Regions from separate parts of the Synergistes jonesii genome, predicted to be linked through region 1. Evidence: riboswitches for the same ligand, from Rfam matches in the RefSeq annotation. Region 1 holds a riboswitch; the other holds the start of a gene.
The links. Region 1 has a riboswitch for cobalamin ahead of EH55_RS09540 (GLUG motif-containing protein). Riboswitches for the same ligand answer to the same signal wherever they lie in the genome.
Positions count from the first base shown of each region.

Region 2: another riboswitch for cobalamin. It lies ahead of EH55_RS10250 (methylmalonyl-CoA mutase family protein); the one in region 1 lies ahead of EH55_RS09540 (GLUG motif-containing protein).

Region 1 covers NZ_JMKI01000037.1:103,851-111,725, reverse strand. The annotation lists gene EH55_RS09540 (GLUG motif-containing protein) at 1-4,320, opposite strand, end outside; cobalamin riboswitch at 4,484-4,724, opposite strand; gene EH55_RS14460 (hypothetical protein) at 4,872-5,024, shown strand; gene ychF (redox-regulated ATPase YchF) at 5,088-6,182, shown strand; gene EH55_RS09530 (M55 family metallopeptidase) at 6,235-7,071, shown strand; gene EH55_RS09525 (ROK family protein) at 7,068-7,875, shown strand, end outside.
Region 2 covers NZ_JMKI01000038.1:35,082-42,956, reverse strand. The annotation lists gene meaB (methylmalonyl Co-A mutase-associated GTPase MeaB) at 1-358, opposite strand, end outside; gene scpA (methylmalonyl-CoA mutase) at 361-2,559, opposite strand; gene EH55_RS10250 (methylmalonyl-CoA mutase family protein) at 2,547-4,754, opposite strand; cobalamin riboswitch at 4,874-5,071, opposite strand; gene EH55_RS10240 (gamma-glutamyltransferase family protein) at 5,110-6,720, opposite strand; gene EH55_RS10235 (uracil-xanthine permease family protein) at 6,966-7,875, shown strand, end outside.

The DNA.
Region 1 (7,875 bases):
GTTGCGGCCGCGCCTTCTCAGCAGGGCGGCGAAAGCGACGGGCAGCAACGCGAGCGCGCCGAATCCCGCGCTGCAGCCTCCCGAGCCGCCGGAGGACTTCTTAGACGTCTTTACGACCGCCAGCGGGTCTACTACGGAGCGTTCCGTGGAATCGACGTCGTAATCCCCTCCGTCCTTTACGTAGACGACGAGCTTGTAGCTCTTGTCCGCCTCTATGGCCTCTTCAGCCGCCATCACGCCGTCGTCCATACGCTGGAGCGTGAAGTGTCCGTCTTTGTAGTCTGCCGAGGCGGCTGCATAGGCGAAGAACGTTCCCGTTCCGTCGGGGCGCGTCTTCACGAGCCTGACCTCCTGCGGCGTATCGGCGAGCAGCCTGTCGCCGCTTATTATGAAGGCCGTAGCCGCCGTAGCGCCGGCAGTCGAAAGTTGCGCCCTGAAGAGCGGCAGCGATACCGCGCGGTCGAGCGCGACGCTGTCGTCGGAGACGGCGTCCACGATCGCCCGCTGCAAGACGGCGTCTTCCAGGTAGACGACGCCCCTCTCGTTGACCTTGAAGGAGCCCATCGAAGCGCCGAGGCTCTTTGCGACGTCGTCGAGCTGCGATGAGTTGATGCCGTTCGCCTTTACCGCCTCGACGTCGGCCGTTATCACGTCGCCGATCGGCAGGATGCTCCATATCTCCTCTCCCTCTATTACGGAAGTGGTGAGGGTGACCGACGCCGAGACGCCGCTCTCCTCGTCGGTCGCGGTGAGCTTGTATTCGCCTGACGTTCCGCCGGCGCGGCGCAGCGTCACCGTCGCGCTGCCGCCGGCGTTTTCCGTGAGGTGTACGTCTGAGTCCTGAGCGCCGCCGCCCGCCGCGGCTATCGTCCACTTTATATCGCCCTCGGCGTCCGAGGGGGTGCAGGCGGCAGTAAAGGTGCGGCTTTCGCCCTCTCTCATGGCCTCGGCGCTGCCGCCGATCATTATTTTTTCAACGGCGACCTTTTTGGAGGCGACTTTCAGTATGCCTCCCGGCGTAAGGGCGATGTCCGCGCTCTCCGCGCCGACGCCCAGCAGGCCGGTGACCGCCGCGCTTACCGGATAGAAGCCCTCTTTATCGGCGCGGACCGTTATCTTTGAGGTGCCGGCGCCTGAGAGCAGCGTAAGGCCCTCCGGGAGCGTCCATCTGTAGCGCAGCGCCGAGGCGTCCGCGGTCGGCGGATAGACCTTCGCCTCTATCTCGCGGCTCTCGCCCGTCTTTAACGTCTTGAAGCCTTCCGTGTCCAGGACGACGGCGGCCGCCGGCAGGAGCGCCGGGTCTGTTATTTTACCCTGCTCGGCGTAGCCCATCGACGGATTGCCGCCATCCGGCTGCCCCTCTTTTACCTTGAGCCAGTAGCATTCCGTGTAGCCGAATCCGAAGGCGCCGACTATGCCGCCGGTGTATTTGACGTCGCCCTCTACATAGTCGGCGGCGGAGACGCAGTATTTCGTCGTGGAGTTGAAGCCGCCCCAGATCCCGCCGGCGTCCATCGTGCTGGTGATAGAGGAGCACATGGAGACGCAGTTTTCCACATTGCCCCTGTACCAGTAGCCGAAGCCCGCTATGCCGCCCGAGTAGGCTGCTCCTACGGTCGATTTTACCGTCCCGTATGTGACGCAGTTGCGCACGAGCCCGCCGCCTACCAGAGAGGCTACCTGCCCGGCATACGAGCGCCCCTCGCCGGAGGCGTCGACGTCGCAGCTGACGACGCAGTTGCTCACCTGCCCGTCGGTCCAGCTGACGAGGCCGGCGGCGCCGGAGTCGACTTTATTGGTGACGGAGCCCTCTAAGTAGAGGTTCTGTATCGTGCCCGTCGGCAGCAGGTGTCCGAAGAGCCCGGTACAGTGGCTGCGCTGGCCGTTGGGGTCCATATTGCCGTCGGCCCCCTTCGGCATATACTCGCCGGTGGAGATGAGCATACCCGTTATCCGGTGCCCGCCGCCGTCAAAGTGTCCGGCGAAGCCGCGGAGGTTGCCGTAGGCGACCATCCAGCCTATGGGGATCCACTCTTTTTTCGCAAGATCGACGTCCACCGTCAGCGTTATGTATTTTTCTTTGAAGTCGTCGGAGCCGGCGTTGACGAGCGCCGCGAGCCCCGCGAGCGCCTCCGCGTCCGATATCCTGTAGGGGTCGTCGGCGGTGCCTTTGGCGGCGGCGGGGCCGTCGTACCAGCCCGTATCCGCCTTCCAGAAATCGGCCGCCGGAGCCTTAGCCGCCGAAAGCGTAAGAAGCAGCGCTGTCAGCACGAGGAGGGCTTTGCCCGCACGGGGCTTTTTCATAGCCGCCCTCTTCCTTTTTGTCTTTCCCGCCAGCGCCAGCGCGCAGGGCAGAAGCAGCGCTACAGCCGCAAAGCCCGAGTTGCAGCCGCCGGAGGAGCCGCCGGAGGGCGCAGAGGGCGCGGCGGTAAGCAGGATCGAGTCTTTGAGCGAGGAATCGTCTACCGCCTCTGCAGTGATGCGGTAGACGGCGCCGGGGACGTGGTTCTTCAGCGTTACGCTGGCCGCGAGGCTTGTCCCGCCAAAGGAGAGGATGATGTCGTCTGCCGCTGCGCCGTCGCCGGAGACCACTTCGTACGTCCATTTGAGCACCGGATACGACGGGATGTCGGCATCCGGCGCTATCTCCGCCGTGATGTCCGCGCTTTTGCCGGATGCGTCGAGCGATATCGCCTCGGGCGAGAGTTTGAGACCGTCGAGGTTGACGCGGCATACCGCAGCTCCGGTGGCGGGAGTATAGCTGTTTTCGCCGCCGAGCAGGCCGCCGCAGGTGAGGCTCGCCTGCGTGAAGCCGGCTTTGAGCCCCTTTATACACGCGGAAGCGCCGTCCGCCGAAAGGGAAAGTATCGAGCCGTCCTTCACGCTCCACAGGAACGTGACTTCGTCTTTGTTGCAGGCCGTCACGGGGTACACCGTTGCCGCAAGCGTGAGGGATTTGTTTTCCGTGAGGCTGACGAGCGGCACGGTGAGCACGGCGGCTGCGGGCAGCTTTGAATCCGACGCCACCGCGTCGTTGCTTATGATGCAGACTTCTCTTATGTCGGCGCTTATTTCATTATAATTTCCGGCCGCTGCTTTCGGCACTCCCTTCTTTTTGACCCAGCGGTTGTTGATTATCATGCCGCGGTTCTGATGGGGAGACCACGAGGATACGTAGTTGTAACCCGCTATCGCGCCCGCCCAGGTTTTTTCTGCGTTCGGGCTTGAAACCGAGACTGTGCAGCTGAGCGAGCTGTTTTCTATGCGGATGTTCTGTCCTGAGACGTTTACTCCGGCAAGCCCCCCCGCCGCCACGTCGTTCTGCGCGTCGTCGGCGTGCAGCTTCACCGAGCCTGTCACCGCTACGTTATTGATAGTTCCGCCGTTGTAGCCGGCTGCGCCGCCGGCGCAGTTTATCCACTGGTCGTAGCCGAAGGGCGATGTGCCGCCCGATACGTCGATGTCGGCGGAGACGGCGCAGTTCTGGATGATACAGCGTTCCGAAGAATTCTCGCCTGCAATGCCGCCGACCCTCATCGAAGCGGAGCCGTCCGTGTATCTGATGGAACCTGTAAAGACGGAATTTTCAATGGATGGGCCGACCTCGTAACATTCGTAGCTGCCGGCGATGCCGCCGATTCTTGTTTTTTTTGCTTCCTCCGCGTTTGTCGCGCCGGTTGCGATGTCGGCGCTCACGGAGCAGCTGCGGACGCTGCCACCGTAATTATAACCGACGATGCCGCCGATCGCGGCGCCGCTGAAGCCTTTGAGCGCGCCGGAAAATACGCAGTTTTCGACCGCTGCGTTTTGATCGATGCCGCCGACAACAGCCCCAAGCGAAGAGCATTTATCGCCGGAGGCGGCGACGACGCCCCTAAGGTTGATGTTTTTTACGACGGCCTGCCGGCCGCTTACCCATCCGAAGAGGCCGTAACCGTTTGACCAGCCCTGTTCGTCGAAGGGCGTTACGGTGCCGAGCCCTTCTATCGTGTGCCCGCGCCCGTCGAATACCCCCTGGAAGCTGCCGTACCCGCATCCTATAGAAGTCCACGTCCGGCCGGAGAGGTCTATATCCTTAGCCAGGCGTATCGTCTTTCCGTTGAAGTTGACCTTCGCTCCCTCCGCGTCGCCGCTGCCGACCAGCACAGAGAGCCCGGCGAGCTCCTCGGGGGTGTCTATCGCGTATTCCGACGCCTCCCTGTCGTTCTCGTACCAGGCCGTGTCCGCGCTTTCGATCCAGGCCGCCTTCTGCGCGGCGCAGGCCGGGAGCGCGGCGGACAGCGCCAGCACGAGCGTGAGAAGATAAAATCGTTTACACATTTCTCGTCCTCCTTGTATGTGAGATTTAAATTGTCCGCGGCGGAGAAGCGCAAAAGGCTCCGCCCTGGATCCGGATATAAAATACGCGGGAGGGGCTCTGACGCCTCCTCCCGCGAAAAATATATATCCGTCGGTCGGCCGCGGTGCGCCCTCTGCGCATTTGAAGCCAAAACATCCGGCGGCAGGTTTCCCGACTCTCGGCCTTCAAGCCGCGCCTTCCCATCTTTCGACAGTGGCTGGATGCGGCTCGGTCTGCGGAAGCGATCTACGCGCTCTCCGCTTGCCGATTACGGTGGCAGGGGCCGTTCCGGCTTCTCACCGGATTCCCTAACTCCGCGGATATGTCTTTATTAAGATGCTACATTGCATATCAAAACTAAACTACCACCTGCCGACAACTTTGTCAATGTTTTGAGCCGATCTGTTTTGCCTAAATCTGTTTTGATCTGTGCGGACTGCGCCCCGGCGGTGCTTTTAATGTATAATTGAAATGGCGCGGATGAGACGCTTCCCGACGGCTTCGGCGATGTATCCGCCGAGGAATCGAGTATATGCGCATAGACGTCTTGGTTTGGGCGGTGGAAGCGAAGAGCGGCATCCCGGCCGATATCCGCGAATCTGTCGAGGATATCGGCGAAAAGATAAGAGACGGCCTGATAGTTATAAAGGAGAACGGCTACCGGAGCATGAAGGACGTCGAATAGCGGCGGCGCGCCGCGGCGTAAATAAGCGAAATTGCGATAGGCGCATAAATTGGAGTGATAGCGATGCTGCATTGCGGGATAGTGGGACTGCCGCTCAGCGGAAAATCTACGGTTTATAACGTGATCACGAGGGCGGGCGCGGAGGTGAAGCCCTACGCCGGAGGCAAGACCGACCCCAACAGGGCCGTCGTCTCCGTGCCGGACAAACGTTTCGACGAGCTTGTGCGGATACACAAGCCGCGCAAGGAGACGCCGGCGCAGGTGGAATTCGTCGACCTGGCCGGGCTGTCGCGCGGCGCGGGGAAGGGAGAGGGGCTCGGCAACGCCTTTTTGTCCTTCGTCGCGGACGCCGACGCGCTGATTCAGGTGATACGCTGTTTCGCCAATCCCTCCGTCGAACACCCGGAGGGCTCTATAGACCCGCTGCGCGACTGGGACATCGTCGACGACGAGCTTATCTTCCGCGACCTCGCGGTGATCGAAAACCGCCTCTCGAAGCTGCGCGCGAAGAAGAAGCTAACGTCCGACGAAGATAAAGAAAAAAATCTGCTTGAGAAGTGCTACGACTGTCTGATGGAGGAAAAACCGCTCTCGGCCATAGATCTGAAGTCCGAAGAACGGCGGCAGCTGCGCGGCTTCGCCTTCGTCACGTCGAAGCCGCAGATCGTCCTGCTCAACCTCGACGAAAGCCAGAACGAGGAGGAGAAGATCCCGCAGTGGGACGGGCTGAAAAAGCGCGCCGACGAGCGCGGCGTGAAGCTCTGCAAGCTCTACGGCAGCTTGGAAATGGACATAATGGAGCTCGCCCCCGAGGAAGCCGCCGAATTCACTGAAGGGCTGAATATCACGGAGCCGGGGCGCGAACGCCTGATAGAAGAGGCCTACCGCCTGCTCGGGCTCGTCAGCTTTTTCACCTGCGGCCCCGACGAAGTGCGCGCGTGGACGCTGCATAAGGGAGAAAGCGCCGTTGACGCGGCCGGGACGATACATTCGGACCTTGCGCGCGGCTTCATACGCGCTCAGGTAGTAGCGTTCGACGACTACATGAGAAACAATTATTCCCTTGACGAATGCCGCAAAACGGGGACTCTGCGTCTCGAAGGGAAAGAATACGTCGTCAAGGACGGGGATATGATAGAAATCAGATTCAACGTTTAGCGCCGGACGCGGGCTTTGATTTCCCGCGCGCCGCCAAGGAGGCCTCTTTATAATGAAAATATACATCAGCTCCGATATGGAGGGCTGCACCGGCGTCGTGTCGGCCGCGCAGGCCGACCCCGGCGGTCAGGAGTATTCTTTCGGGCGCGTGATGCAGCTGCACGACCTCGACGCCGCCGTCAAAGGAGCCTTCGACGGCGGAGCGGAGCGCGTGATAGTGAACGACGCGCACGGCTCGATGACCAACGTAGACATATCGCGTTTGGGGCGCGGCGTGCGCCTCGTCTCCGGCTCGCCGAAGCTTCTCGGCATGATGGAGGAGGTCGGCGGCTGCGGCGGCGCGGTCTTCCTCGGCTATCACGCGATGGCCGGAACGGAAAAGGCCGTGCTCGACCACAGCTACGACAAGCAGACGATCTACTCTCTCTCGGTGAACGGCAGAAAAATGGGCGAAGCCGGCTTCAACGCGCTGTTGGCCGGGGTCCAGGACGTCCCGGTCATAGCGGTGAGCGGCGACTGCGCGCTCTGCATCGAGGCCGGCAGCCTCTTAGGCGAGAATGTGGAGACGATTCCCGTGAAGGAGGGGCTCGCCCACGCGGCGGCCCTCTGTCTGCCGCCGGAAGAAAGTTGCGAAAAAATCTACGCTGGCGTGAAGCGCGCCGCCGAAAAACTGAAAGCCGGCGAATTTTCCCCCTTTACGATGGAAGCGCCCTACGTCCTCGACGTGGGGCTCGCAAACACGATGCAGGCCGACGCCGCGTCGCTCGTCCCGGGCGCCGTGAGGATCGCGCCGCGCGCTCTGCGCTTTGAGACGGAGGACGCGCTCGAACTCCGCCGCGTCCTCTATTCGGTGATCGCAAGCGCTTCTGCGCAGAAGGGCGCGTTTTGATCAAGAGAATCGGCATCGACCTCGGCGGGCATACGATAAGCGGCGGAGAAGTCGATTTCAGCGGAGGGGCGCCGCGCCTCGTCTCCCCAGTGACGGTCAGGACGCCGAGCGAAAGGGATCCCCTCTCGGTGCTCCGCGCGGTCGAGGAGCTCGCGCTGATGTGGGTTTCGCGCGGCGACGAATGTTTCATCGGCATAGGAGTGCCAGGCTTCGTGAGCAAAGACCGTCTCGCGGTGCTGAAGCTGACGAACTTCAAGGGCTGCGAAGGCGCCCGCGTCGGCACGCTGATCGCGCGGGACATGCGCGCCCGCGGGATCTCTGCCGAGGTGAGGCTGGAAAACGACGCGAACTGCGCGGCGGTCGGCGAACATATCTGCGGGGCGGCCAGAGGGATGGACGACTTCGCTGTGCTCACGCTCGGCAGCGGGATAGGCGCAGGGCTTGCGGCGAACGGCAGGCTGATCCGCGGCGCGCACGGCATGGCCGGCGAATGCGGCCATATGGCTCTGTGCGGCGAAGGATTTCGCGGCTGTTTCTGCGGCGGCGCCGGGCACCTTGAGGAGGCGGCGTCGGCCGACTGGGTCGAAAGACGCGCGCTGGAGCGCGGGCTGCCGGGGGATTTCCGCGTCTTATGGGGCATGCGCGAAAAAAACGGCGACGCGCGGGCGCTTATCGAGGCCTCTCTCGACGCCCTCGCGCGCGGCATAGCCTCCATCTGCGCGGCGCTCGACCCCGAAGCCGTCATACTCAACGGCGGGATGAGCCGCGCGGAGGGGATGGCGGACGAGCTGCGCGGCCGCGCGA
Region 2 (7,875 bases), on a different contig from region 1:
TTTTCCCTGCGCCCGGTACGCCCGTCACCCCTACGCGCATCGCCCCGCCGCTGTAGGGCAGTATCCTCTGGATGATTTCCTGTCCCAATTCAAAGTGCTTCGGCGCGTTGCTCTCGATTACCGTGATCGCGCGCGAAAGCGTGACGCGGTCTCCGGCGATTATCCCGTTCGCGTAATCCTCCGCAGTGAGCGCGCTCCGCAAAGGGAGCGCCTGACCGCCGCGCTGCGCCTGTACGTTGCAGTCCGGCGAAAGCGGCACTCCCGGCATCACGGAGCAGGCGTATTCGGAACCCGCGTCCTCCGGCTGCCATTCGAGGCGCCCCGTCCGCTTAGCCGCGCTGAGGGATTCTGTCCCCATTTTTAAGCGCTGACTCTCGTCGCGAGACGCTTGTTCAGTATCGTCAGCATCTCTTTCGCGGCGACGGGGATCACCGTCCCGGGGCCGAATATCGCGGAGGCTCCGTGGTCGTAGAGGAACTGATAGTCCTGAGCCGGTATTACGCCGCCGGCCACGACCATGATGTCGCCTCTACCGCGCTTTTTAAGTTCCTCGACGAGCTGTGGCAGAAGCGTTTTGTGCCCGGCGGCGAGCGAGCTCATGCCGACGATGTGCACATCGTTGTCCACGGCGTCCTGAGCCGTTTCCTCAGGGGTCTGGAAGAGCGGACCGATGTCCACGTCGAAGCCCATGTCCGCGTAAGCCGTAGCTACGACCTTAGCTCCTCTGTCGTGTCCGTCCTGTCCCATCTTCGCTACCATGATGCGCGGACGGCGCCCTTCGCGTTCCTCGAACTCATCCGTCATCCTGCGGACTTCTTCTATTACTTCGTCCTCCGCGAATTCGCTGCTATAAACGCCAGATATGGAACGTATCACCGCTTTATGCCTTCCCGTCACCTTTTCTATCGCGTAGGAGATCTCTCCGAGGCTCGCCCTTGCGCGCGCCGCCTCGACCGCGAGCTCGAGCAGGTTGCCTTCGCCCGTTTCGACGGATTTCGTTATCGCGTCCAGCCACCTGTCGACGTCTTCCTGCTTCCTGTTCGCGCGCAGCTTCGCGAGCCGGGCTATCTGAGCCTCGCGCACCGCGCTGTTGTCTACCTCGAGTATGTCGATCGGGTCTTCCTGCTCGAGCTGCAGCGCGTTGACGCCGATTATCTTTTCGCTTCCTGAGTCGATCCTCGCTTGTCTGCGCGCCGCCGCCTCCTCGATGCGCATCTTCGGCAGTCCGGTCTCGATGGCCTTCGACATTCCGCCGAGCGATTCGACTTCCTGTATATGCGCCCAGGCGCGGCGTATCAGCTCGTCGGTCAGCGCTTCGACGTAGTAGGAGCCGCCCCACGGGTCGATGACCTTGCAGACGCTCGTTTCGTCCTGTATGTAGAGCTGGGTGTTGCGCGCTATGCGCGCCGAGAAGTCGGTGGGCAGGGCTATCGCTTCGTCGAGTGCGTTGGTGTGCAGCGACTGCGTATGCCCCAGCGCCGCGGCCATAGCTTCGATGCAGGTGCGCGCGACGTTGTTGAAGGGGTCCTGCGCTGTGAGGCTCCAGCCTGAGGTCTGCGAATGCGTGCGCAGCGCCATCGACTTGGCCTTTTTAGGGCCGAACTGCTTGACTATCTTGGCCCAGAGCATGCGCCCGGCGCGCATCTTGGCGACTTCCATGAAGTAGTTTTTGCCTATCGCCCAGAAGAAGGATAGGCGCGGCGCAAAGTCGTCGACGCCGAGCCCCGCGGCCTGTCCCGTGCGTATGTATTCAAGGCCGTCGGCGAGCGTGTAGCCGAGCTCTATGTCCGCCGTCGCTCCCGCTTCCTGCATATGGTAGCCGGAAATGCTTATGCTGTTGAACTTCGGCATGTTGCGCGACGTATACGCGAATATGTCGCCGATTATCCTCATCGAGGGCGCCGGCGGATAGATATAGGTGTTGCGCACCATGAACTCTTTAAGGATGTCGTTCTGAATCGTGCCCGAGAGGATGGATTTGTCGACTCCCTGCTCCTCCGCCGCTACGATATAGAAGGCGAGCACAGGAAGGACCGCGCCGTTCATCGTCATTGAGACCGACATCTGGCCTAAAGGAATGCCGGAGAAGAGTATTTCCATGTCGAGAATCGAATCGACCGCGACGCCCGCCTTTCCGACGTCGCCCACCACGCGCGGGTGATCCGAGTCGTAGCCTCTGTGCGTCGCAAGGTCGAAGGCTATCGAAAGCCCCTTCTGCCCGGCCGCAAGGTTGCGCCTGTAAAAGGCGTTGCTCTCCTCGGCCGTCGAGAAGCCCGCGTACTGACGCACCGTCCACGGACGCGTGACATACATCGTAGGGTACGGCCCGCGCAGGAAGGGCGGCAGCCCCGCCATGTAGCTGAGGTGGCTCATGCCCTCGTAATCCGCCTCCGTGTAAAGCGGTTCGACGTCTATCTGTTCCATCGTGCGGTGCATCAGGCTTTCGAAAGGCTTTCCCGTCTCTTCTTCCACGCTGCGCTTCCATTCTTCGAAGCTGAGCCTGTGCCTCGGCTCCATATTCAGCTTCAGCTTTGTGAGGTCAGGATTTACGAACGGCATTTTGATTCCTCCCCTCTGCAGGGCTCCGCGGCGTTTATCGCGCTCTCCTGTATCGACTTTAATATTTCGTAACAGTTGGCCCTGACGTGTATGAAATCATCGACTCCAGCCTCTACGTATGAATCTTTGAATTCCGGCGCCGGCGCTCCCGCAAGAAGGACGCGCATGCTCGGCACGGCTTTCTTTATGCCGCGCGCGACCGACGGGACGAGCTCGGGATAAGTGTCGTCGCTGGAGCATATCACGGCGACGTCGGCTCCGGATTCTATGGCCGCCTTCGCCGCCTCTTCCGGCGTCGGGAAGCCGTTGTTTTTCAGAACTTCGAAGTGCGCGACTTCCATGAAGCCTGTGCTGAAGTCGGCGCGCGCTTTATGCTGTGGGATAGGCCCCATGTTCGCGAGGAATATGCGGATGCTTTTGCCTGTGCTCTCCATGAATTCTTCGGTCCTCTTGCGCAGCGCCTCGAATTCTTCGGTCCAGCGGTGGACGCCTATCGCTTTGGCGCTTTCGCTGCCGCAGAAGCCGTCGTCGAGGGTTTTTCTCACGTCGCCGAGCGTGGCTCCCGCCATGTATGCGTCTATCACCGCGTCGACAAAGCCTTCGTCGCCGTCGTCAAGCGTCCGCATGATTTTTTTGAGGCATTCCGCCGCGTGTTTCCCGTCGGCCATCTCGCGGAACTCCGCTACGGCCTTAGACCTTTCTTCGTAGAGGGCCTCCCCTCTCGGCGAAGAAATTTCCAGGGGTTTCTCCAGCGTGTTCGGATACATATTCGTACCGACCGCGCGGTCCTTGCGGGTCGCGAGATTTTTCATGCGCTCCTTCAGAGTTTTTTCTATATCCTCCTGCACGCCGCCCGCTTTGAGCGCGCTGTACATGCCGCCGTAGCTCTCGACCTTCTGTATCACGGAGAGTATAGCGTTCGCGCACTGAGAGGTGAGGCGCTCGATGTACCACGAACCGCCGGAGGGGTCTATCGGCTGAAGCATGTCGAACTCCGTCTGGAGCATTATCTGAATGTTTCTCGCTACGCGTTGCGAAATCTCGCCTCCTGGGCGCACGGCGTCGTCGAAGCAGGTCACCTGCATCGCGTCGACTCCGCCGACCGCGCCGGAAAACGCCTGCGTCGTCGAGCGCAGGATGTTGACGTAGGGGTCGTAGACTGTCGGCGTAAAGCGCGAAGTGCGGGCGAAGATGTCGATCTTTCCGTACTTTTCCACGTCGACGCCGAACGCTTCGATTACCTGCGCCCATACCGTCCTCGCAGCGCGCAGGCGCGCTACCTCCATGAAGAAGTTCGTGCCGAGCGAGAAGCTGAATTTTATCTGCGGAATGCTCTTTTCGGGCTCTATGCCGCGGAGCTGCATCGCTCTGATGTAAGCTATAGCCGCGCTCATCGCGTAGCCCGTCTCCTGCGTCGCCGAAGCGCCGCCGTTGTGGTAAGCGTCGCCGCGAACGAGCAGCGTCTTCAGCTGAGGAGCGTTCTTCTCCGTCCATTTGGCCGCAAGGGCCATTTCGTCGTAGAGCTCGTCGATCGGCAGCGGCAGAGCGCCGTTCTCGGCAAGCTCCCCGAGCGGGTCTGCGCCGATGCAGCCGGCCGCCCTTTTAAACCTTTCTCTCTCTCCGTGCGCGCGCGAGCGCGCCGCAGTAAGCGCGAGCAGCGGGACCGCCGAGGCTCCGGCGTATATTTGCAGCGGAGTCTTCGTGAAGTCGAGTCCGTCGAGCATTTCGTCGGCGTCTTTCAGCGTCGAGAGCGAAAGCCCGCGGTAATCTCCTTTGAAGAGATCCTTATCTGGGTCGAGCCCGAGCCTCGTACATTTGTCGAGCTCAAAACTCAGCACGGTAGCGCCCTTCTTGAGCTCGTGCTTCACCGCTTCGTTGGCTTCGCGCGGCAGAACGTTCGCCGAGCCCTGAGCTATCTCCCAGGGAGACGCCATATAGCCCTCGCTCTTTGTGCCGCGCAGAAACGGCGCCTCGCCCGGCAGGCCGTCGACTCCCGGCAGCTTTTCGAGATCGTCGCGCGTGTAGATCGGCTCCAGCGTGATGCCTTCGTAGGTGCGGGTGTACATGCGTTTTTCGAAAGGCGCGCCCTTAAGGGCCGTTACCGCTTCGCCCTGCCATTCCTCCTTGCTGGGCGGCGCGAACTCTTCGAAAGAGACCGGCGGGAATCCGCTCGTCTTCACCTCTGTTTCGTTCATCCGAATGCTTCCCTTCCCTAAAAGTTGCGCGGGCATAAAAAAAGACCGCCCGCGGGCGGTCTTAACAGTTGCTGCGATCAAGTTGCTGCAAACGCACTGAGCAACCCCCGCCCGCGCAGGAATTGCCGCAACTTTGTGCAGAATGGTATCCTGGCTTGCCGTTCATCCTCCATCGCGCCTTCCCGAAAATTCCAGTGGCATAATGCGATCTCGTCGCGGCTTACAGTGGCGGGGCCGTTCAGGATTTTCACCCGATTCCCGTTTTCTGCAGCAATATTTTTATTTATGTTAATCATACGCTAAGTTGCGCCATTTCGTCAACAATTTATTTCGGCGCAAAACATTTTGCGAAATTTCAAAAAACTGCGACGTATCCGTCGGCCCTCGGCTCGGTCGCTCCGGCGAGCGCGCCGCCCTCGCTGCGGATTATCGCCTGACCGCGGCCGTACGACGTACCGTCGGCGTCGACCCTGACCTCGTGCCCCATATCGGCAAGCTCCTTGAGTATATGGTTGGGCACGCCCTGTTCGAGCGCGACTTTTTTCCCCGAGAGCCACTGGAAGCGCGGAGCGTCGAGGGCTTCCTGGGGGTTCAGCGCGAAGTCCGTCATGTTAGCGATCAGCTGCACGTGTCCCTGCGGCTGCATGAACGCCCCCATCACACCGAAGGGGCCGACGGCGCGGCCACCCTTTGTTATGAAGCCTGGGATTATCGTGTGATAGGGCTTTTTGCGCGGCGCGATGCAGTTCGGGTGCTCGGCGTCTAAAGAAAAATTATTCCCGCGACCGTGCAGCGCGATGCCGGTACCGGGGACGCAGAGCCCCGAGCCGAAGCCGATGTAGTTGCTTTGAATCATGGAGACCATATTGCCCTCTCCATCCGCCGTCGCGAGGTAGACCGTGCCGCCGGACGCGCCGCCTTTGGATGTGAAGAGCCCGGCTCTCTTCTCGTCGACGCGCGCCGCCTGACGCGCAGCGAATTCCTCTGAGAGCATCTCCGATACTTTTTTGCGCATGAAGCTGCTGTCCGCGACCTCGGCGAGAGATTCCGCGAAGGCGAGCTTGAGCGCCTCTATCTGCAGATGATAGCTCCGCGTGCAGTCGCGCTCTCCGAGCCGCAGCCTTTTCAAAACGTTCAGCGCCATAAGCGCCGTGATCCCCTGCCCGTTTGGCGGCATCTCCCAGACGTCGCAGCCGTTGTAATTCACCGATATCGGTTCGACCCATTCCGGCGCGTAGGCGGCGAGGTCGTCGGCGCGGAGGGCGCCGCCGCTCTCCCGTGAAAATTTGTCTATCCTCTCGGCGAGCTCTCCGCGGTAAAACGCTTCGGCGTCCGTCGCGGCTATTTTTTCGAGCGTCCGCGCCTGATCGCGGCAGCGCCATATCTCTCCGGCCTTCGGAGCCTCGCCGTCGTTAGTGAAGGCCTCGAATAGATGAGAAAATTTTTCCCCGCGCAGCTCTTTCTTCATAAGGGCGATGCGCCTCTTCCACAGCAGCGCCGCGGTCGGAGAGACGGGAAAACCGTTTTCCGCGCATTCTATCGCGGGCTCTATCGTCTCCGTCAGCGGCAGCCTGCCAAACTTCGCCGAGAGCGCCGCCCAGGCGGCCGGCGCGCCCGGCACCGTCACGGTATCCCATCCGTAGAGCGGCATGCTGCCGCCGTATCGCGCGCGAATCTTTTCCGCGTCGGTAAGCGCCGGCGCCCAGCCGCTCGAATTGAGCCCGTGCAGCCTGCCGCCGCTCCACACTATTGCGAAGGCGTCGCCGCCTATGCCGTTGCTTACCGGCTCCGTCACGCTGAGCGCCGCCGCGGTCGCGACCGCCGCGTCGACGGCGTTGCCTCCGCGCCTCATCGCTTCTACGCCGGCCTGAGCTGCGAGCGGCTGAGTCGTCGCGACCATCCCGCGCGAAGCGTATACGAGAGTGCGGCGCGACGGATATTTATAGCGCAGTGGATCGAATTTCATGGCAGATGACCTCCGCTGAAAAAATTTTTGACGCGCGACACCTTCTGAGCTCTGCTCTCCGCCGCGGCGCGCGCCCCTTTTTGCGTCTACGCGATAATTTTATCACGCGCCGGCTGCGCGGCAAAATGATTTTTGCACGGCGCGCGATTTGCCAGGCCGCCCTGTAGCCAAATCGCTATAAATCTCCTATAATACTTTCCGGCATAAATTTGCAACCGCTTGCAAAAATTCTTCGGAGGTGCAACATGGCAAAGAAAAAGTTGGTTTACGGCATTGACGACCGCCCGCCGCTGCCTATTATGATACTTGCCGGCGCGCAGCACGTTTTGACGCTCTTCGGAGCTACGACGCTCGTGCCCCTCGTTCTCGGCCCGGCCATGGGCATGACGACAGCGCAGATCGGCGCCTTTATCGGATGCGTTTATTTCAGCATGGGCATCGCGACGCTCTTCCAGACGCACCCAAAGATCGGCTCGGGGCTCCCGATCGTCCAGGGCTCGAGCTTCAGCTTCATCCCGCCTATCATGACGATCATCGGCGCGTATAAGGCGATGGGTCCCGACGTGGTTATGCAGTACGTCGGCGGCGCGCTGATCGCCGGAGGCGTCGTCCTTTCGCTTCTCGGCTACAGCAGGCTTATCGGACGCGTCAGAAGGATAATCACGCCGGTCGTAATAGGTCCTACGATAATGGCGATAGGCTTCTCGCTCGCGCCGACCGCCATTCAGTACAACGCGGCGAACTTCTGGCCGGTCTCGCTGCTCGTCGTGCTGCTCGTCTTCTTCTTCAGCCTTGTCAGCAAAAACAAATATTTCAACATATTCGCAATACTCAGCTCCGTCGTGATCGCGTATCTGCTCTGTCTCCTCCTCTCCCTCTCCGGAACCTTCGCGCCGGGGCACGCGGCCTACATCGACCTGCAGAGCGTCTACGACGCGCCGTGGTTCCGCTACAAGCTCTTCATGCCGTGGGGCGCCCCCAAGCTTTCGGGGTTGGCGATAGGTGCTATCGCGGCCGGCTTCTTCTGCGTGATGATCGAATCTATCGGCGACTACCACAACTGCTCCTACGCGGCCGGCATCGACGACCCTACGCCGGAGCAGATCAACCGCGGCATCGGCGTCGAGGGAGCGATGTGTGCACTCTCGGGGCTGC